Regions from separate parts of the Sporomusa sp. GT1 genome, predicted to be linked through region 3. Evidence: riboswitches for the same ligand, from Rfam matches in the RefSeq annotation. Region 3 holds a riboswitch; each other region holds the start of a gene.
What was found. A riboswitch is a leader RNA that binds a small molecule or an ion and turns the genes downstream of it on or off. The one in region 3 is predicted to bind cobalamin.
Positions count from the first base shown of each region.

Region 1: another riboswitch for cobalamin. It lies ahead of GT1_RS18095 (HD-GYP domain-containing protein); the one in region 3 lies ahead of GT1_RS19635 (nicotinate-nucleotide--dimethylbenzimidazole phosphoribosyltransferase).
Region 2: another riboswitch for cobalamin. It lies ahead of GT1_RS19455 (AAA family ATPase); the one in region 3 lies ahead of GT1_RS19635 (nicotinate-nucleotide--dimethylbenzimidazole phosphoribosyltransferase).

Region 1 is NZ_BMBX01000023.1:50,236-55,364, forward strand. Features, by position in the region: gene GT1_RS18085 (sirohydrochlorin cobaltochelatase) at 1-766, opposite strand, end outside; cobalamin riboswitch at 993-1,174, opposite strand; gene GT1_RS18090 (hypothetical protein) at 1,215-1,913, opposite strand; gene GT1_RS18095 (HD-GYP domain-containing protein) at 1,952-2,524, opposite strand; cobalamin riboswitch at 2,810-2,990, opposite strand; cobalamin riboswitch at 3,292-3,474, opposite strand; gene GT1_RS18100 (M14 family metallopeptidase) at 4,225-5,127, shown strand.
Region 2 is NZ_BMBX01000030.1:13,183-21,411, reverse strand. Features, by position in the region: gene GT1_RS19470 (hypothetical protein) at 1-32, opposite strand, end outside; gene GT1_RS19465 (nitrogenase component 1) at 63-1,358, opposite strand; gene GT1_RS19460 (nitrogenase component 1) at 1,351-2,652, opposite strand; gene GT1_RS19455 (AAA family ATPase) at 2,639-3,454, opposite strand; cobalamin riboswitch at 3,810-3,992, opposite strand; gene GT1_RS19450 (ABC transporter permease) at 4,165-4,899, opposite strand; gene GT1_RS19445 (ABC transporter ATP-binding protein) at 4,899-5,660, opposite strand; gene GT1_RS19440 (TonB-dependent siderophore receptor) at 5,859-7,805, opposite strand; gene cobN (cobaltochelatase subunit CobN) at 7,831-8,229, opposite strand, start outside.
Region 3 is NZ_BMBX01000031.1:12,948-21,176, reverse strand. Features, by position in the region: gene eutS (ethanolamine utilization microcompartment protein EutS) at 1-146, opposite strand, end outside; gene GT1_RS19645 (response regulator) at 428-2,086, opposite strand; gene GT1_RS19640 (PocR ligand-binding domain-containing protein) at 2,100-3,320, opposite strand; gene GT1_RS19635 (nicotinate-nucleotide--dimethylbenzimidazole phosphoribosyltransferase) at 3,450-4,484, opposite strand; cobalamin riboswitch at 4,595-4,793, opposite strand; gene GT1_RS19630 (iron-containing alcohol dehydrogenase) at 5,125-6,258, shown strand; gene eutJ (ethanolamine utilization protein EutJ) at 6,310-7,155, opposite strand; gene GT1_RS19620 (DedA family protein) at 7,289-7,933, opposite strand; gene GT1_RS19615 (DJ-1/PfpI family protein) at 8,036-8,229, shown strand, end outside.

The DNA of each region.
Region 1 (5,129 bases), on a different contig from region 3:
CCATATCGTTGGTAGCATGGTCACCGGCTACCAGCATGAACGGCATAAGAGTAACTTTTTTTACTTTGTTGGCTTTTAATTTAGCCAGCATATTGTCGAAGGACGGATACCCTTCCACGGTGAACAGATATACGTTTTTATAGCCTTCATCCTGTAATTTAAGCTGCATGGCGGCATAAGCCGAATTTCCGGGATGGCTGCCACCATGTCCCATCAGTACAATGGCTTCGTCTTTTTTCTGTTTGGGGAACTGGTTTTCTAATGCTTTAGCAGCAGCTAAATAGTCATCAGGTTTCTCTTCTTGTCCCATAAAATACATAATAGGTCTGCCTAAGGCAATTTTGTCAAAGGTTTTAGCGGCTTCATGATGTTTTACAACACCCTTCACCAAATCAAACTCTTCACCGGCAGCAATATGCAGCGGCTGAACAATAACTTCATTAAAGCCTTCGGCTTTTAAACGGTCAAGCGCTTCTTTTTCGGTATCGATTTTCACGCCGTCACGTTCAGCAATTCTTTTAATGATAATCCGGGAAGTAAAAGCCCGGCGAACTTCGTACTCGGGAAATTCTGCTTTTATTTTGGTTTCAACAGCTTCAATGGTTGTCTTTAAAGTTTCAGGATACGTAGTACCAAAGCTTACAACTAAAATAGCCTTTTTGCCTGCCTGAGCCGGTGCAGCCGCTGCCAGTGACGGAACCAGACTTACACAGCCAAATACAGCCAGCATGCACAGGGTGGTGATAAACGAATAGATGTTTTTCATTGGCCAAAAACAACTCCTTCATATTTTTTGATTACCGGACACGCCTTCGTTACCAGGATGATGGGAGCAGCCTGTGATTAAAACAGCAAACCTCTCAACCGTAGCGGTGAGAGGTTTGAACAGTAGCCCGAACAGAAAGCTCCTGGTGTGTAAACCAGGAGCGAATTAGCCAGTTACGCCATAAAAGCGCCTACTATAATCCCCTCCCCATACCTCGTGGGTAACAAACGGCGATTGTCAGATAGGCAGTTCTCCTGACTCCGGATCATAGCCTGCTTAAACCTTCCCAGAAAATCCATCCCAGTGGTATATCTTAAGCCTGCTCCCCGTTACAGTGGCGGGACCGCGCCGGCATTTAACCGGTCTTCCCTATTAAGCCTGTAAGGCACCTATCTCTAACATATGTAGTTTTCTTATGAAATTAGCATAACACTGCAGGAAGTGATTGTCAATCCATATTAATTTGAATCCTATCTACTATATCACGATAAATCAGCTGAATATTGTAATCACCGATACCATAATGAGGATATTTCTCGTTTATTTCTTTTATTACAAACGGTTTATCTTTGTTTTCTTTAACCATTTTTGTTATGGCTAACCGAATATCGCTATTAGCGGAAATATAGTTTGTGTACAAGTTAATTCCTGCGTTTAATTCTGCAAAAACCGGATATTTTTCTCTTGTTGGCCGTCTTTGCAAGAGAACCTCCCGGTATATCTCGTAATATCCCGCAGGGTTAATTTGATAGGATATACGTATTATGTCCTGCAAACTGTCATATTGCCAGAAATCGTGCCGGATAATATGTAAATGCACTTCCCCCTGATAGTTGCTGGCATCCAGATAGGCGCACAAGGTTAAAATATTCATCTGACAAAACATATCGGCATCAAACCATAATATAATCTCCGAATACGAGTGACTTAATAATGCCTCTAGTTCTGTCACCGTCAATTCGTTATAGCGCTCATAAGCAACCTGTAAGGTTTCTGCCCGTAATTGAAAGAATTCCTCACTAAAAATTGTCTCCGCGCATTTCCCGGTAATCATGGATTCATTAAATGCAATAATCTTCTGGCCTGAAATGCCTTTAGTCTCTAAATAGGATTTCAGTATTGAGCCGTTAGCAATATGTAAAATCATACTACACATCCCTCTTATATTATCTGATATCAACCGGTTTATGCGAAATTAGCAACCGCTTTTAGTGTTTCTACTTTCCTTATATAACTGACAAATTGCTGGCACAGCCACGGATCAAACCGTGTCCCGGCGCAGGTTTCCACTGCTTGCAACGCCTGGCGGCCGCTTAGATTATTCGTTCCTTGTCTGTTTGTCATCTCATCGAAAGCATCGCAGATAGAAAGCATTCTGCTTAGAAAGGGAATCTCGGCTTCTTTCAGGCCTTCCGGATATCCTGTTCCATCATACCGTTCATGGTGATAACGAACAATAGGACTTATTTCCTTCAGCCCCACACTATTAAGGATGACCCAGCCATATACCGTATGAAGTTTGTGCATATCCTGTTCGTCGTCTGATAATGGTTCAAGTTTATTAAATACATTGCCAGGCAGGCACAATCTGCCGATATCATGCATTAAACCACAATAATATGCTATTTGTATTTTTTTATCGGAAAACCCCATACAATCCGCCCATTCCAGCATGTGCATACCAACACTTTGACAATGCCTCAATGTAGCAGGGTCATAGTTGTGAAAAAGTTCCATTAACTTTTCAATTCTCCTCATTGGTATCCTCCTTGTTTATAAGCCGTCTTAGTCAGTCAAAGCCGTAAAGCGAAGGGTAGGACCCGTGACAGTGAAGGGAGGATTACGCTATTATCCCGCTGCAATATTGCAGCATCCCCTGGAAAGCTGCCGAGCCATAACACAAAAGTCTCCCTGCTGAAAGGCGAGGAGACAGACAAAACAGTATCGCTATACCGATAAAATCCCGGCGTATAACATACGCCGGGACAAAATAAGCACAAGCCAAACTGCTGCGCTAATCCCCTCCCCATCGCTCGTGGATAAAACGGTGATTATCATATAGGCAGTTCTCCTGGCTCTGGATCATCGCTGGCTCAGGCCTTCCCAAGACAATAATCTCAGTGACATTTTTTGAGTTTGCTCCCCATTACAGTGGCGGGACCGCGCCGGTATTGCACCGGCTTATCTATTAAGCCTCGCAGGCACCTATACTGTCATATTAAGTTTTCCCGGTGTATTCAACTGCTCTTGCCACGCTATTGGTTGTTGAATACAATTTTTATGTTAAAGTATAATTGTAAAAAATTAGGGCCAAATTGGCCCGCGCGCCAGCGGCGCAAAAGTTCGAAAGGAGCGTTTTGAGAAGAATGTCCTGAAGAAATATTAAAACTCCCAACCGTTGAAAAGCTGGGAGTAATAATCAGTAGACTAATAGAAAGCTCCTGGTTTATATACCAGGAGCGAATTAATCAGCTACGCCATAGAAGCGTCTACTGTAATCCCCTCCCCATACCTCGTGGGTGAAAAACGGTGATTGTCAGACAGGCAGTTCTCCTGACTCCGGATCATGGCTTGCTTAAACCTTCCCAGGAAATACATCCCAGTGGTATAACTTAAGCTTACTCCCCGTTACAGTGGCGGGACCGCGCCGGCTTCTAACCGGACTTCCCTATTAAGCCCCTAAGGGCACCTATCTCGAAATATTTAGTTTATCCTTGCTATGCATATGACTATACCATATCCGGAAATACCTGTCAATACCGCCCTGACAAACAGTCATTTAAGAATTCATTTATATTAAATCAACCAGGGGTACTCTTGACGGCAATCAACCACATAATCAAGATATACCGTATTGTCTTTAATCTTGTAAATAAAGAGGTAACGTTTGTCCACAAGCAGTTTCCTATAGACATTTGCGATCAATAAGTCATGCCCCATGTTCGGGAAACTTTTTACAAAGTGCAGATATTTCGTTATAATTCTTGCGTATTGCGGCCGAAGGTTTTATATTCACTGCAAGCACCTCCTGTAGTAAAATAGTATTCTTATTATATGCTTATTTTACCACTGAAACTTCTTGAGGGTCAAAGGCAGTCTTCTCTGTAATAATACTTCAGGACAATCCCCTTCTGCCAAAACCAGCTCTTTAATCCCTTCTAACAAAATTTGTAGACACCTCACTTGTCAGACTGGTATAATATGACCATTATATTGAACTTTCCCATACAGGATAAAATGTTTGCAAATGCATAAAGCGTAAAGGAGAGGCCGCTAAGGTTGCTCCTTTTTTAAGTTCAATTGCAATAAAATATAGATAATCATGGTAAAGACATAGTGCCGGACTATAACGCGAAAGCAATGGGATTGAAAGTTTGCCGTATCAACAAATCAGTGTTGGAGAAGTCAAACCAGCGGATGAAATCATATATCATGACAGAGTACAGGAGGATGATACAATGAACCAATGGACGATTTGCGGATACAGTGTGGCCCGGGGAGAAAAGAAACAGGTTTTGATCGAGCCAGGTGTAGCGGGATATGAAATGCCGGCTACTTTGATTTATGGTAATGAGGACGGCCCTACCATTGTTGTTACGGCAGGCATCCACAGCGGGGAATACCCCGGAGTCGCCGCGGCCATCCGCGTGGCAGCGGAAATTAATCCGGTCAGGGTCAAGGGGCGAATATTATTGCTGCATTGCGTTAACACCAGTGGGTTCTGGGCGAAATCACCAGACCGTGTACCGGAAGATGGCGCGAATTTAAACGCCAATTACCCGGGCAGCCCGGATGGTGGTACCGGCGACCGTATCGCCGACTACTTTGTCCGCGAGATTTTTCCCCAGGCCGGATTCATCATTGACTTGCACAGCGGCGGCCAAATGGAGCCTCTCACCCCCTGCCTGTTCTTCCCTGCAGCGGCAGGAGAAGAGGTTCATAAAACTTCGGAAGCGGCCGCGCGGGCGACCGATATTCCCTACCTGATTGCCTCAACTGCAGCTACGGGACAATATAGTTATGCCGCCAAACTGGGTATACCGGGTCTCCTGCTGGAACGGGGATACTGCGGTTATTGCAAGGAAGCATGGGTGCAGGCATATCAAAAGGATATCCGTTTACTATTTAATCACCTGGGTGTATATGTGTTTAATCCGGCAGAACCTGTATGTGATAAAAAGGTATATAATAAAACTATTTACCTGGCGGCCGCAGAGGCAGGCCTTTGGTATCCCGCTATAGAGGAAAATGGGATAGTGAAAAAGGGCGATCTGTTAGGTCATACAGAGAACTTTTTCGGGAAATGCATCCGGGAATACTATGCGGAAGAGGATGGCAGACTGTGTGAAAAGTGCATTTAAAA
Region 2 (8,229 bases), on a different contig from region 3:
TACGGCCAATTTTCAGGAATATATTGTAACATATCTTTTCCCCTCCTTGTACAGTTTAATAATCACTTACGCCGTTGACAAAAGGTAATATACTGATTCCAAAGCCGTTCCAGCATATAGCAGGCTCCCTGCAGCCCCATAAACGGCCGGTCGCTTAAAATGACTTCATCATATACCGGCAGCGCAATATTCTGGCAAACCACATTAGGCACCAGCTTTTGCTGCAATATGGCCTTTTCATTGCTGCCGGCCAGTAGTAATCCACCCTCCAGCTCTGCCAGCAGATTCTCCGTTACCTGACTGTCGCCGCCGGCCTCTATAAGGGTATCAATGCAATCCGGCACAGTATAAGCCGGAATTTGACCATAGGCCATGACCGTCAGCCGGCCTGTATCCAGCCACTCGGTACGGACAGCCTCGGCCATGGCTACAGCTGCAGAACCCGGTGCGGCAAGGAGCGTTTTTTCAAACCACATATCGCCCCAGACCCGCTGCATTTCCAGAGTACTCGCCTGAATTTTCCGCTCCAGGCCGCTGATTTCCTGCCAAACCTTACGCAAATCACCGGCACCGCCTGTCGCATAGTGCCGCAAGCTTTGCAGCCAGGCCAGCGACCCCTGCAAACCATAAGGCGGCGGCAAAGATACATAAGGCATACCATACTGCTCATTAAGCTGTTTGGCCAGGTCAAGACCCAATTCCTCATGGACAACAATGTTGAGCGACGCGCTGGTCATGCCGCTTATAACCTGGGTGCTGCTGCCTGCTCCCGGACAAGCCAGCACTTCATAGCCTGCCAGTTTAAGCATACGTTTCAATTCCTGAACATCATTATCGGCATTGTAGTAGCCAACCGTACAACCCAGCAGATTGACAGTACCGGGCCGTATCGCACCCGGACGGCTTAGCGGCAGCTGCTCCAGATACGCTCCCGCAGCAGCGCAGTAGCCTGCGGCAAAGCCGCCGGCCAGTCCGCCGCTGTCCACGCAGACCACCGGGCAAGATAAACCCGCCTGTCTGGCAATGCCCGCGATATCATCGCCAATCAAGCTGACAGAGCAGCTATTTTCTATCAATACAACCGACGGCCGGGCCTGCTGGCGAATGATAGCCAAAGTTTCCAGCAGGCATTCCTCAGTACCATAAACAACCGCATGATTATCGGCCTGGGTGCAGTAAAATTGTGAACTGACCGCCGGACACTGCCTTTCCAGATAGCGCAGCGCATAAAAATAGCACCACATGGGGCCATTGGCCACCAATACAGCATCAGGAATACCGGCAAAGAAAGCGGCTACGCCGGTGAGCGCGCAGGCTTCCACCAAAGTCCGCGCATCTGACCACTGACTATTACACATACATAATTCCTCCCCGTCGGTCATGACGCTGCGCCAGGCGCACCAGCTTAGTCATCAGGGCAGTAATGCCCCCTACCCCGGCCAGCGGCAGCAAGGGCAGAAAGAGCTGCTTTTTCCTGGCTGCTTCAGTCAACTCATGCGTGGTCACAACAATATCTGCTGTTTCAACTATGTCTTTTCCCTCTGCCTGAGAAAAGCAGGGTATGCCGGTTTGTTGCTTCAGTTCCTGATATAAATCAAGCTGCTGGTCCTTGCTCAGCACATCATCCAGCACCACAATGCCTGCCAAATTCAAATTATACAAAGAAAATAACTCCAGTACCCAGGCCGGATCAAAATACAGCAGCGGCCGTCCGAGATACAATACAATCCGCTTATCCTGCAACTGGCTGCTATACTCAGCGATATGCCGGTTTAACCGCTCTGCCTCCTGCTTAATGGCAGCTTCAGCCTGCTGCTGCCGGTTGAGAAACCGGCCTAAGTTCGTCAGCCATAAAACCGTCGCCTGCCAGCCTGCCGGATAATCCCCGTCAAAAGCAGGCACTCCCAGCATCTCCTCCAGTTCCAGCCCCAGCTTGCACATCCAGGGATTGGACTGTCTTGTCCCGCTAAGCGGTACAGTCAGGGCGGTAAACGGCACCCGTCTTATATCCTCCAGTGAAGCATATGCCGGAAAATGACAATACACTTTTAGGCTAAAATAGCCCAGCAAACGTTTAATTTCCTGCACATCCATGCCATTGGGGCCGCCGCGGTCACCCAAGAGGGTTACCGTATTAACCACCTTGGGCTGGGCAATCATAAAGCGCTCTGCCAGTATTTTTCCGGCATGATAAAACCCGGCATAATAGTCGCCGTCCAGGTAACCGTAACAGGGAACAGACATCACCGGTATGCCCAGCGCCGCCTCTGCCTCGCCTGCCACCGCAGCCGTATCATCACCAATCACGCCGGCCACACAGGAATTGGCAATCAAAATATAGGCCGGCTTGTACCTTTCGGCTGCATATTCAATACATTCCCTGAGCAAGCCGGCCCCGCCGAAAATCGAATGCTCTTCCGCCAATCCACTGATGATCAGTGGTGCCGAGTACTGCTCCGGCATAAATTGCCGCTTTGCCAGTGAACGGAAATGCATTCCCAAATCCATTTCCCGGCCGATATGCCCGCAGGCTTTAGGACTATGGTAAATAACAAGCGCGCCTTCATTGTGGGAAACGGCGCGCCATACGCCCGGCATCGCACAGCTGTAACCCCGTTTGCGGGCTGTTTTCGCCCGTTTATTCATCACCATAGTCAAGCACCAGCTCCTCTAATTCTGCAAAGGACATGGGGGTCGGCACACTCAGCGCCGTATTCTCACAAATAAAACCGGCTAACTGACGGTAAATCGCCGCCTGTGGCGAGTCTGCCGCAAATTCGATGACTGTTTTACGATGAATTTCCGCTTTATTAACAGTACGATCCCTGGGAATATAGGCGACTAAAGAAGTATGCAGCCGTTTGGCAAATTCCTCAAGCAACGCCTGCTCATTAGCAATGCCGCGGCTATTGCCGATAATGCCGCCAAGCCGCACCGCCCCCCGGGCAGCATAGCGGGCCACCCCTTTGGCAATATTATTGGCCGCATAGAGTGACATGAGTTCGCCGGAAGATACAATGTAAATATCGCTGGCATAGCCTTCCCGTATGGGTACGGCAAAGCCGCCGCACACTACATCTCCCAGTACATCGTACAGAATAATGGCATCTTCAGGCAAAGCCTGCAAGGCTTTCAGCTTTTCCAGTGCCACGATTATGCCGCGTCCGGCGCAGCCTACCCCTGGCTCGGGCCCTCCGGCCTCAATACACTGTACGCCGCCAAAGCCGCTATGTACCAAGTCCTCGGTCCTAACTTCCTCCCCATATTGCTTAACCATATCCAATACCGTCTGTGAACAAACCTTCCCTAATAAAAGGCGGGTGGAATCATTTTTGGGATCACAGCCAATTTGGCAAACCTTGTGCCCCATTTCCGCCAGTGCGGCCGATACATTGGCAGCTGTCGTAGACTTGCCGATGCCGCCCTTGCCGTAAAAGGCAATCTTCTTTTGCATATGCCTTATCCGCTCCTTGTTTTATCAATTCATAAAGAAAACATGGCTTACACCAAGCTTTTGGCGGCGTGGAAGCCGCTGTTAATCCTGCTCTTTAAAAAGTTATACACTTTAGCTGGAAAAAAAAGCGCGGGTCATAATAGACCCGCAAAAACATGAAGGAGTTAGAAGAAATGGCAACTAAATAAGAAACTCCCGGTCGCCATGGCAGCCGGGAGAATTCTACAGCATAAATCCAAATAAAAACTCCTGGTCTATGACCAGGAGTAAATTCAGCAAGGCAACACAACTCACTTGGAATACATTCCAAATAAGCTAGTGCAACTGTAATCTCCTCCCCATCACTCGTGGGTAAAACGGCGATCTTTAGACAGGCAGTTCTCCTGGCTCTGGCTCATAGCTTGCCCAAACCTTCCCGAGACCTTCGTCCCAGTGGCATACCTTGGGTTCACTCCCCATTACAGTGGCGGGACCGCGCCGGCATTACACCGGTCTTCCCTATTAAGCCCTTGCGGGCACCTGGCTCATCCATATACAATTTTCAATAAACGCAGATACATTATGCTACTACTATAGTATATTGCCTGGCAGGTTTTGTCAAGCGAATTCTACCGTGGGACAAGGGGACAGGTCCCTTGTCCCACTTTGCAGACTGCCCGGTGGTTGTCAGACCGACAATTCACCCGCTCCGGGGCAACCTTTTCTCAGACCTACTCACTATACCGGCTGTACAGCCACACACTCCAGGCAAAAAAGCAAACAGACAGTACTATCAGCGTGCCTGCCGCCCATACGGCCCCGCTATTCCAGTCAGGTGCCCGCAACAGGGCATTAAGCGTACCAATGGGCGATAACCGGGCAACTACAGCCAGCCAGGGCGGTAGATTCTGCAACGGAAAAAACGAACCGCCAAAAAATATCATCGGCGTAATAAAAAAATTATTAATCAGCGAAACATCGTCAGGATGCTTAACAAGCATGCCTACAACCACCCCCATGGCGGCAAAGCAGCAAGAACCCAGAATAAGGCCGGCGACAGCCAGGACATTTAACCCGCCTACCCCAAAAGCACCCCAGGCAATGACGAAAACCAGGCTGCCAAAAAATATTCCCCGCACCGAACCTGCTGCTATAATTCCCAAAACCACTTCCCAGGCAGCCACCGGACTTAAAACCACACTTTGAAAATTACGGAAATACAGCCGTCCTGTACTCACAGAGGATGCGGTCTGTTGAAAAGAGTTTAACAACACAGTGACACCCATAATACCTTTGGCCAGAAACGGTAAATAGCCGCCATCCACATTCACTCTGCCTCCTAACCCCAGTCCAAAAGAAAACAGATAAATAAAGGGAAAAACAATAGTGGAAAATACGTAGCCCATTCTGCCGATTTTCTTCCACAGTATAATCATTTCCCGCCAAAATACTGCATACCAGCCCATCAGCCATCGCCTTCCTTAACCAGTTTAATAAACATGGACTCAAGCGCCCCGCTTGCCTGGCCATTGCCTGTCCGCTGTTTAATGCCTGCCGGCGTATCCAACAAAGCAAGACGACCGGAACGCAGCATAGCCACCTGCTCACAGAGCTGCTCGGCTTCCTCCATATAGTGTGTTGTCAATATTATGCTTTTGCCTTCACTGGTCAAAAGGCGTACAATACTCCACAATTCCTGGCGGACGTCAGGATCAAGTCCCACGGTTGGCTCGTCCAGCAGCAGCAGTTCAGGCTCAGGCAGCAGAGCCCTGGCAATCAGTGTCCGGCGCGCGGTCCCCCCTGACAGCACCCCCACCTTTATATGCCGGCTTTGCTCTAAATTAAACTTTGTCAAAACCTCTTCCAGCCGGTGTTTAAGCCGCTGCACACCAAAAAGCCTGCCATAAACCAGCAAAACCTCTTCCACCGTCAAATCCCGTTCCAGGTTATTATCCTGCGGCACCAAGCCGACTAGTTTTTTAGCAGCGAGCGGTTCCGCCAGCCTATCAAGCCCAAAAATCCGCACCGATCCGCTTGTAGCGCGCGTCAAACCGGCAATCATCTTCATTACCGTCGACTTACCCGCGCCATTAGGGCCAAGCAGGCCGAATATCTTCCCTTGCAGTATTGTCAGCGACAAATTATCAACAATTTTTCGTCCGTCATACATTTTAGTCAGACCTGTTAACTCAACGGCATAATCAAAACCTGACAACTTCTCAGACATTTTCATCAACTACTTTCCTTACTCTCGAATCTTCTCCATGGCAAATTTTTGAAGCATGTATGCCCAAGCAGAAAAAAAACGCGGGTCATAATAGACCCGCTAACCAAAGGAGTAAAAAACCACACAAATTTTGCACCCTTGACAGCAGGTTTCAGAGTGGCTTTGCTTTTATTCGCAACTTACTCATTACTCACGAAATTAAAAGGTATAGTTATAGCTTAGTGCCCAGTTAAAAGGCAGATCCAGATTCTCATATTTGTTCACAGAGTTATTACGGTCAAGGATATTGTACAAATTCAGAATCACCGACTGATTGCGTTCCGGCTGATATCTAATCATGGCGTTTAATTGTACACGATCCGGAATATCGCTGATGTTACCGTTGATTTTGTAATAGCTTTCTTCCCGGTCGCCCAGGAATAAGAAATTAACATTTGTCAGCCATTTTTCCTGATTGTAGGTTATGCCCGCGGTTGTCTGTATTCTGCTGTTACACTGCTCCCAGGAGCCATTTTCATTATTTTCCGGATTGGAATAACTAAATCCCAAATTGTATTTCCAGTTGTTATTAAGAATTTTTACATATTCCAATTCCATACCAGTATTGCGGAAGTTCCCGGCATTAGCCATATAGTCGGTTTTGTCGGGATTCTTTTTCCAAACAAACTGATCCTTGATATCCATATGATAAAGAGCTGCTTTGAACGATTGATTATTGTCAATGATTTTTATCCCTGTTTCGTAGCTCCAGCCTTGCTGCGGTTTTAACCTGTTAAAATCAGTACTTTGTTTGGAAAAATACTGGTTCAGCGCCGGCATTTGAAAGGACTTGCCAATATTGGTATACCAGGAAGTATTGTCATTGATTTTATATAATGTCTGGATTTGCGGTAAAAAAACATTTTTGTCGGTAGCATAGTCTTTAATAACATTTTCCCGCAGGCCTAGGGTTGTACTGAACTCAGGGTTAATGTTATAGGTATAAGCTCCATAGACAGCAAAACTGTTGCGCAGCGCATTATTATATTTGACTGCAGTACTGCCGGGCAGACCGTTATAATGTTCCCGTGCCAGGGTAACGCCGGCAATCAGTGTGTCACGGTCATCTCTCAGTTTCCAGGTCTTTTGGTTATCCCAGTTTATGCCGTACATATTGTATCGTTCACTGATGCCCCAGTCGCCGGTTTTATAGTCATATTTGTTGCCAAAGGCATGCCGTTTATTGAACGACAGAACCGATTTAAAATTATCGTCTTTGTTGTCATAACTAAGATTTAGATTATTGCGGACATCATCATATTTATATAACATATCGCGGGAACCGTCTGTATTATACCGTGGACGGTTAGATTGCAAATCCGTATATGACCAGTTAAAATTGAGTTCATCACTTAACTGAGTTGTAAAGTAAAAGCTGTCCTTCGTGCCTTTGTCCAGACCATAAGGCTGGACTAGTGTATTGTCTTTTTTAGAGGTAAGATTATCTCTTGAAGTTTTGCCAACAGCGGCAATATATTCGCGTTTCAGATAAATTGCGCTATTGCCGAACTCTGAGCTTACCGACCAGTTTTGATTATAATTGCCGCCGGTAATACCAATGGTATTCTGCTGACTGCTTCCCGGTTTTTTAGTAATAATGTTGACAACCCCGGCCAAGGCCTCCGAGCCGTACAGCGTAGAGCCGGCGCCTCTGATAACTTCAACTTTTTCCACCGCTTCCAGGGGAATGCCGTTGGAGCCGTTATAATTCAATAAATTGATGGGCGAGCCGTTAACTAGAATCAAGGCCCCCCTTTCCAAGCCGCGAATAATGGTTCTGCCGGAAGACATTCCATAGTCCGTCCCTGCCGGTCCAAACGAAATACTGTTAAAACCGATTGTATGCTCCAGAGCATCAAACACACTAATAGCGCCGGTTTCTTTCAATTCTGCGGCAGTAATAACTGTTACTGCCGCCGGTGTATTCAGATCCCTGGTTTCACTTCTTTGGGCCGTAACCACCACTGAGTCTAAACTGAAAGTTTCCACTTCACCTTTGGCTGCCGCCAAAGCACCGCCGCCCGAAAAACACAGATAGTTAGCAACTAGCAGGCCTAAACACATCTTTTTCCATATAGCATGCTTGGTAAGGTATTGTTTTTTCAAAGTAAATCCCCTCTCAACATATTGTTTATTGATCTGCACGGTCTTCCAATTCGCCTTCAATGGAAAGATACAGGTTTTCCAGTTCTTTTTTGGTTTCCGGCTTGGCCTCCCACATGCCGCGGCGTTCCGCCTCCAGCAGTTTTTCAGCAATTCGCTGCAGAGCCCAGGGATTAACCTCTGTCATCCATTCCTGCATCTTGCCGTCAAGGGCGAATTTTTCGGCCAGATTTTCGTACATCCAGTCGCGCATCACCTCACTGGTTGCATCCCAGCCATAGCAATGTCCTACCAATGCCGCTAAGTCGGCCGCGCCTTTATAGCCATGCTTTTTCATGCCTTCGATAAACTTGGGGTTTAATGATTCCCCGCGCAGTACGCGCCGGAACTCCTCATCAAGGCTTTTCGTCTGGGTGTGGCTTTGATC
Region 3 (8,229 bases):
GTGATGGTCAGGATACCAATGGCCCCTGCATCCACAATACCTAACTTTTCGCATAACTCTTTTTTGGGATTGGCAATAAGGTGGGCTAAGGTCACCTGTTTGCCTGGTACATATTCCTGCACCACTCTGGGCTTTTCCTGAACCATAGGTTTTCCCTCACAATCCTGTTGGTCTTGTTCTTTCCTGGTAAAATATTAGATTTTTTTGCATTTTTACCTTGAGATGAAGTTGCGTTATCACAGGACATATTTGCGAGTATTCCGTCAAAGAGTTACTTTTTGCACAAAGACTACTGCTTTATTATGGTAATTATTTGTGATCTGCTATTATTTTTGCGGACAAAAACAAAAAAAGACTGTTTTCACAGTCCTTTTTTTAATATATGTATTGCCTTGCTGCCACGCAAAAAAGCAATTGTATTTTTTTGTTATGTTTTAGAAAGTTGTTGCTGTTTGCCCGGAGTTCCCCGGCTTGGTTTAGGCTGCTTAAATTGTGTCCGGTATTGGTTGGGAGTAACTCCCACTTCCTGCCTGAATACCCGGCAGAAATAACTGGCATCCTGGTAGCCGGCTTCGGCGGCCACACGCACTACCGTCTGTTCGGGGTTTTGCAGCAATTGTTTGGCCTTATCAATTCTGACTTTAGTTAAGAAGTCAACAAAATTACAGCCTTGCTCGGCTTTAAAAATACGGCTGAAATAGTAGGGACTCAAATGTACGGTCTGGGCAACTTCTTCCAGGGAAATACTCTTATGGAAGTTTTCCGTTATATAGGCGCACGCCTTATTGATCAGCCTGACATTCATACTGGTGCGATTCTCCAGCATGTTGTCCATAAACTGATCTAAGGCGTCGAGAATCCAGCGGCGTACTTCTTCCCGGTCGGCGCAATTTGTCAGCTGATTAATACAGTTAAAGTTAAGCAGCGTTAGCTTCTCCAGGCTGGCGCCGCCTTCAACAGCCGCTCTTGACAACACAATCAGAAGCTCCAGTACGCAGGCCTTTACCATCTCGATACTGGCTTTAGCCGTGAAAATTTCATGTAAGAGCTGGCGGAGAATTTCCTTGGCCTGCTGGCGTTCGCCACAACGGACTTTGTCTAAAAGATTACGTTCATAATGGAAAGGGTAGCGAAAAGCCACTTCACTCAAATGAGGCAGATCATCGATATGAATAATCTGGTTATCACCGATGTAATTTTTTTGCTGCTGGGCGCTGCTGGCCTCAAGATAGGACTTATGAATTTGCAGGGGATCATCATAGTAGCGGCCAATACCGATTGTCAGGCTAATGCCTAATTGCGTTATCCCGTCTCTGATCTTCCGGGCCATCGCTCTGACCTGCGGCTCTACCTGGGCCTGTTCCATTGCTGCCTCATAGCCGATAAGAATAACGATTTCATCACCGCCGAACGGGACAACCAGCGTTTCCTTGCCGACAAATTCACAAGTTTGCTGATAGACACGCTGCTTGACTATCTGCCTTTCCAGTTCTGATGCACTACGGGTGATTTGTTTGAAATTATCAATATTGGCAACCAGGATAACGCCCGCTTCCGCTTTGATTCCCAGAAAACCGGCCCTGTCCCGAAAGCTATCTACATCACTGATTTTGCCGGAAAGCAAGTCTTGAATAAACGAGTGCTTGATAAAAGGCATAGCCTGTTCCACATTTTTTCTCAGCTCGGCTTCTTCCTGTTCCCGGCGTTTGCGTTCACCGACTTTAGCAGCAACAGCCTCCAGGGTCTGCAGTAAATCGTTAGGATGCAGCGGCTTTAGCAAATACTCTACCGCCCCGCTGGAGAGAGCCTCTTTCGCATAGCTGAATTCATCAAACGCAGTCAGTATGATAATAGCCGTATGCGGCAGCATTGTCCGGATAGCGCGGGCGGCCTCCAGTCCATTAAGCTCCGGCATGCGAATATCCATAAGCACGATATCCGGTTTCTCCCTGACAGCTATGCTAACCGCGCTGTTGCCGTCGCCGGCCTCACCAATTATGCTCACATCCGGACATCTTTTTTCAATAATAAAGCGTAACGCCTGCCGTTCCAATTGTTCATCATCGGCAATCAATAGTGTATACATAGCTGTGTCTCCTCTATTTTTCACAATAGGACGGTAACGACAAATAAACCTCGGTGCCTTCGCCTACTTTGCTTTCAATGCGCAGGCCATACTGCTCGCCGAAATAATGCTGAATGCGCTGGTGAACATTAATCAGTCCAATTCCTGTCAAGTGACCTTTGCTTGACCGCTTTTCGCTTTTTAAAATAGCACCCATCCGTTCCTGAGGAATGCCCACCCCGGTATCTGACACCCTGATAATGATATTGTTATTGGCAACATAGCCGCTGATATAAATATGCCCGCCCTCTTTTTTCGGTTCAAGCCCGTGAATGATGGCATTTTCCACCAAGGGCTGCAAGCTAAGGGCCGGAACCGATATTTTCATCAATTCAGGCTGTATCTCAATGGTGGCCTGAATTCTGTCACCAAACCGCACCTGCTGTATACTCAAATAATCCTCAATGGACTTGATTTCTTGCTGCAGGGTGCGCATTTCCTCCATATCCCGCAGATTGGTGCGCAAAAGAGCTGACAACGAATGGACAACTTCCTGCGTGCGCTCTGCGCCTTCGAGCAAAGACAGGCGGGCAATGGTATTGAGGGCATTAAACAGAAAGTGAGGGTTAATTTGTGCCTGCAAGGCCTTCAGTTCGGCTGCCCGGAGCAAGTTCTGCAGTTCGGACTTTGCTTTTAACTCGGCCATCAGCTGCTTTTGCACCAGATTGGTTGCACTCATTTCCACAATATAATTAGCCATAAGATGCAGCAAGTCAGCCGCTGCCTGCAAACGGTGTTCAGGAATAATAGCAATTTTGTCAAACAGTTCGGATAAAATCTCTTTATCCATGCCCAGAGGCAGGAGCCGGCTGAACATTTCCTGCTTGGCATCAAAATCCGGATTGGGTAATACAACCTGACCTGCCAGCAGCGCCCCTACATATTCATTTTGAACGATAATGGGAGCGGCAAAGTCGGTTAAACCACTGTGACAATGATACACAACCGGCCGCTGCTTTTCCATGGCGTTGCGCCCGCCCCGGTCATCACAAGCTTTGCACCGTTCAAAACCGTCGGGAAAGGAACGAACATAACAGCAAAAATCCGTAAATTTGCTTGGTTTGGTTACAGGTGCACCGTTAGCGTCAACAGTAACAGCAGCAATACCGGTGGCTTCCGAAAATTTATTTTGTATCTCTTGCAGGCTCTGAACATTAATAATCTCGTCAAGGCTGAACCGTTTGCCGTTATGCACAAAACATCCCCCCTACCCAAACTATATATGGCATAAAGAAATCAGTGCTGGTAATTTTCCTGATAAAGGGATATTTTGGCTATTAGTATTGTCAATTCCTGCTATAAAACGACAGTTACTCGCCAAAAATTATATTGCCGTCAAATGCTGAGCATCCGGGCTGCTTACCTCAAAATCAGCAAGTCTGGCCATAGTATACATGGTATACGCCATCGTTCTGAGCATTGCCACCATTAAGACAGCTCCCGTACCTTCCCCTAAGGCCATGTTGGCTCGAATCGGCACATCGTCGGCCAAAATATTGCCTAACAGCAGCGCATATCCCATGCCCGGCTCTTTGGACATATGCGAAGGCAGGCCATAGGCTTCCACGTCTCTATTTATCCGGGAAGCACAGGCAAAAGCTACCGCCGTGATAAAACCATCGATAACAAACGGAATCTTGCGCTTGGCACACTCTGTCATCCCGGCGCAGATAGCGACAATATCAAAACCGCCTACACACCGCAGGATATCTTCAATTCTGCGGAAGGTTTCCCGGTGACGCTCAACCCCTTTAGCCACAACCACGCATTTCCGCTTTAACATATCGGTAGTCGGAGCGCTGGCACCATAACCGACAACAAACTCAGGAAGTATCCCGGTCATAGCGTGCAGTACGGCTGAGGAAGTGGTGGTATTGCCAATCCCCATTTCACCAAAGGATACTAAATTAGCGCCCTGGGTATCAATAGCATACCCCGCCATTTCCTCACCAACCCGCCAGGCCTCGTCAAATTCGGCTTGGGTCATGGCTTCTGTTTTCATAAAATTCCTGGTTCCCGGCGCCACCCGCCGGTATATGCCTGCTGTTTTTGTATTGTTGATGCCGATATCAATTACCGAATACGGAACATGATTGGCCTTGCAAAAACAACTGATCGCCGCCCGGCCATCCACCATATTTTGCGCTTGCAGGTAAGTAATCTCACTGGGAAAATCCACTACACCCTCTTCCACCACCCCGTTGTCGGCGGCAAAAATCAAGTGATATGGCTTTATTTCCGGATGCATGGTCCCCCATGCATAGAGCAGTTTTTTAAACAGCTTCTCCAATAGTCCCAGGCTGTTCGGCGGCTTTGCCGCACCATTGATTAAATTGTCTACTTCAGCCCGATAATCCATGCTTACTCCCCCTTATTTTATTCCTATCCAAAGATAAAAACCTAGCCCCAAAGGGCTAGGTTTTACTTTCATAAAATCCTGTCCTTCCGGTACTACCTCTGGCGCGGAGGTAAATAACAGCCAAAACAGGCAGGTCTCCTGGCTTACGGATTATCAGAACCCCCTGGCCTTCCCGATTGCCGGTGGCATGGTTTGGGTGTTCCTTCCCGATTACAGTGGCGCGACCGCGTCGTTTAAGGATTTTGCATCCTTCCGAGCTTCCCTATTCTCCTCTTATTGCTAAGAGGCACCTGTATGGTGGCAGATATGCAATTATACATTTGCTTTGTTGCACACTTCTACAGTCAAAACCATTCTCCTGTCAGTATATGCAGGGTTCGCAAGATGTTAAAGCATTTCGCCAAAATAGTTCTATTTTTCCCTGTCGTCCTGGTCTGTCCGATTGTCCGGCAGACAAAAGCGCTGCTGAAGGCATTTCCACGCCAAAGTAGTTATCCTTCGTCATAGTATATAATTATTTTGCGGTTCTTTCACAGCCTGTCCTGCGCAAGCTTGCGCAAACCATAAAATGATGGTATCGTTTTAGAAAATTACAAAGCAAAGGGAGGCTGTTGCAGTGCAAAAAATCCATGAATATTTTATGACACCCATTAGTATTTTGGGCACAGGCTGCACAGAACGGATTGCCAATTACATTAAACCGATGCTGTTTAGAAAAGCGCTGATTGTCAGCGACAAAATACTTGTTGAAACCGGGCTGATTGACAAACTGCTGGCACTACTTGATGCCGAAGGTATTTTTTACATAATATATAAAGACGTCTCGCCTAATCCCACAGTAGCCCAGGTAAATTACGGCCTAAAACTTTTCCGGGATAACGGCTGCGACTTTTTGATTTCCTTTGGCGGCGGCTCTCCTCATGACTGCGCCAAAGCTATTGCGCTATTGGCTACTAACGGCGGTGAAATTGCCCATTATGAAGGACTCAACAAATCCGCGAAACGGTCCGCCCCCCTTATTGCTATCAATACCACTGCCGGTACCGGCAGTGAATTAACCCGCTTCTGTGTCATTACCGACGAAAAGCGGCATGTAAAAATGACCATCAATGATTGGCATGTTACCCCCATTATTGCTGTCAGTGATGCCGAACTTATGATGGGTATGCCTCCCGGTCTAACGGCCGCAACAGGTATGGATGCCCTGACTCATGCGATTGAGGCCTATGTTTCCACCAATGCCACCCCGGTAACTGATTGCAAAGCCGTTAAAGCCGTGGAGTTAATTAGCGCTAATTTAGTGATCGCCTATCGGAACGGCAATGACTTACCTGCCAGGGAAGCCATGGTTTATGCCGAATATCTGGCAGGCATTGCCTTTAATAATGCCAGCTTAGGTTATGTCCATGCACTTGCCCACCAGCTTGGCGGTTTTTATAACCTGCCGCATGGGTTATGTAATGCCATTTTATTGCCTGCCGTCATGGAATTCAACCTGCCGGCAGCTGTAACCAAATATTCTGATCTGGCCCGCGCCGCCGGTATTGACACCACCGGCTTACCGGCAGAAACCGGTGCCAAGCGCTTCATTCTCTTAGTGCAGCAACTCAACAAAGAATTGGGATTACCGGCAAAACTACAAGAACTCCGGGGATTCAGAGCCGAGGATATTCCATTGCTGGCGGCAAACGCCCTGCAGGACGTTTGCTGCTTAACCAATCCCCGTCAAGGTTCACAGCAGGAGGTAGAGGCCATTTACCGGTCAATCCTGTAAAGCCTCCCATAATAAAAGGTCTGACCCCAGTCGGGTCAGACCTTTTCCTTATTAGCCAAACATAGCAATACCCAGCGGTGTTACCAATAAAGGATGAGGGGGAACGTGGACTTTGCGGCCAAAGGCTTTGCTGAATTCATTTTCAAACCCTTGCAGACAGGCAGTGCCTCCCACCACATAAACAGGATAGTCATGATATTCCTCTTGTCCGGCCAGCATAGCCGTTACCACTGCAGCCATTTTTTCAATAACAGGCAAAATCACCGGCATAATCCTGCGGTGCTGGGCAGCATCCCGTTTGAGAAGTTCCGCTTCCTCAAACGGCATTTTATAAGCTCCCGCCAAGACCAGCGATACATGCGTACCGCCGGTTGGTTCGTCGGCGGTGAATACCAGCTCGCCATTACGCAAAACAGCAATTCCGGTAGTGCCGCCGCCGATATCCACCACAATGCCATGGGTAATACCCAGGGCCTTAGCGGCTGCTACCGGCTCGTCCACCTGACAAACAGGCTCCAAACCGGCTCCGGCAATAACATGACCGCAGGCTAAAGCATTGCGTCCCACCGTTCCCGGCGGAATGGCGGTAGCCCCTTTGTCCAGGGTAATACCCATACGTTCTTCCACTTCGGCTTTTAATTCCTCAACAATGAGCATCGCCCCCCGGAAGTCAACAACCAAGCCATCCTTTACCACCGAAGCCCAGCGCAGACTTCCTGCTACGGGATTGCCTGCTTCATCGGCAACAACCAGTACCACATCGGCAGTCCCCAGGTCGACACCTACTTTATAAGGGCCGGGTAAATCGGCTACCGTTTTTGTTTCCATAAGCTCATGCAATTTATAAATTTTTTCATAGGCTTCCATGGTTTTATCCCCCTCGCCGTGCAACTTCATGAAACAGTACCCTTTCTATCTGCTGTTCCCTGCAATAACACGAAATACCTGTTGCCATAACCGTAAATATCTGACAAGTTATTTTAAATTCTTGCGCAAAACAAGGGGGTATAAACAGAGGGCCGGCCTTGACTCATTTTTCTCTTGACTTATTGGCATATTTATAAATGAAATAGGCCGCCAGTACAGAAAATACCACCCCGCCGGCGGCTAAACCAAGCTGACTTCCCAATTCCGTTATTCCCTGCCAGTTGTAGCCCAGCGAAAATCCGGCATAGATCAGTGCGCTGCACCAGATAACCGAACTAAGAATGGTACTTATAATATATTTTTTACTATTCATATGGAAAAAGCCTGCCGGGACAGGGATAGCACCACGGATAACAGGCAGCAGTCTGCCAACCACGACAGCTAAGGCACCATATTTTTTCAGCCAGGTATTGACCGCCGCCAGCTTGGCAGCCGACGGCATCAGAAAACCTAAATAGCGTGTTACTATTGCTGAACGGCTAAAAAAACCAACACCAAAACCAAGCAAGGCTCCTACCAAATCACCCAGCGCGGTGGCAGCAACTGTGGGAATCAGTTCTACCCGGCCGATAAATAATAAATAGCCGCTAAACCCCAAAGTCAATTCACCGGGGAAGGGCACTCCTATCCCGGTGAGCAGCATAGCGGCAAAAATAGCCGCATACATATTCTCTCCCAGTCTGTTCAGCAGCACAAACAATGTTTCTTCCATCAGCGTTAGCTCCAGACCGAATTTATTCGATAACAATACAGATAAGTCTTACTACACAAATTTTATCATTTCCGGTACAATTAAAATAGTATTTAGAAATAAGGGTAATAGGATAACAGTAGTAAAGGAAGTGCTTGCATGATTACCATTGGCATCCTGATTTTCCCGCAAGTCGAAGAGCTCGATTTTGTCGCCCCTTTTGAAGTACTAAGCTATAGTAATAAAATTACCCCTGACAGTACCCGGGTTCTGCTGATAGCTGAAAACTCCGACCCCATAGAAGCTTTTAACGGCATGAAAGTCATTCCTCATACGACGTTAGCTACCTGTCC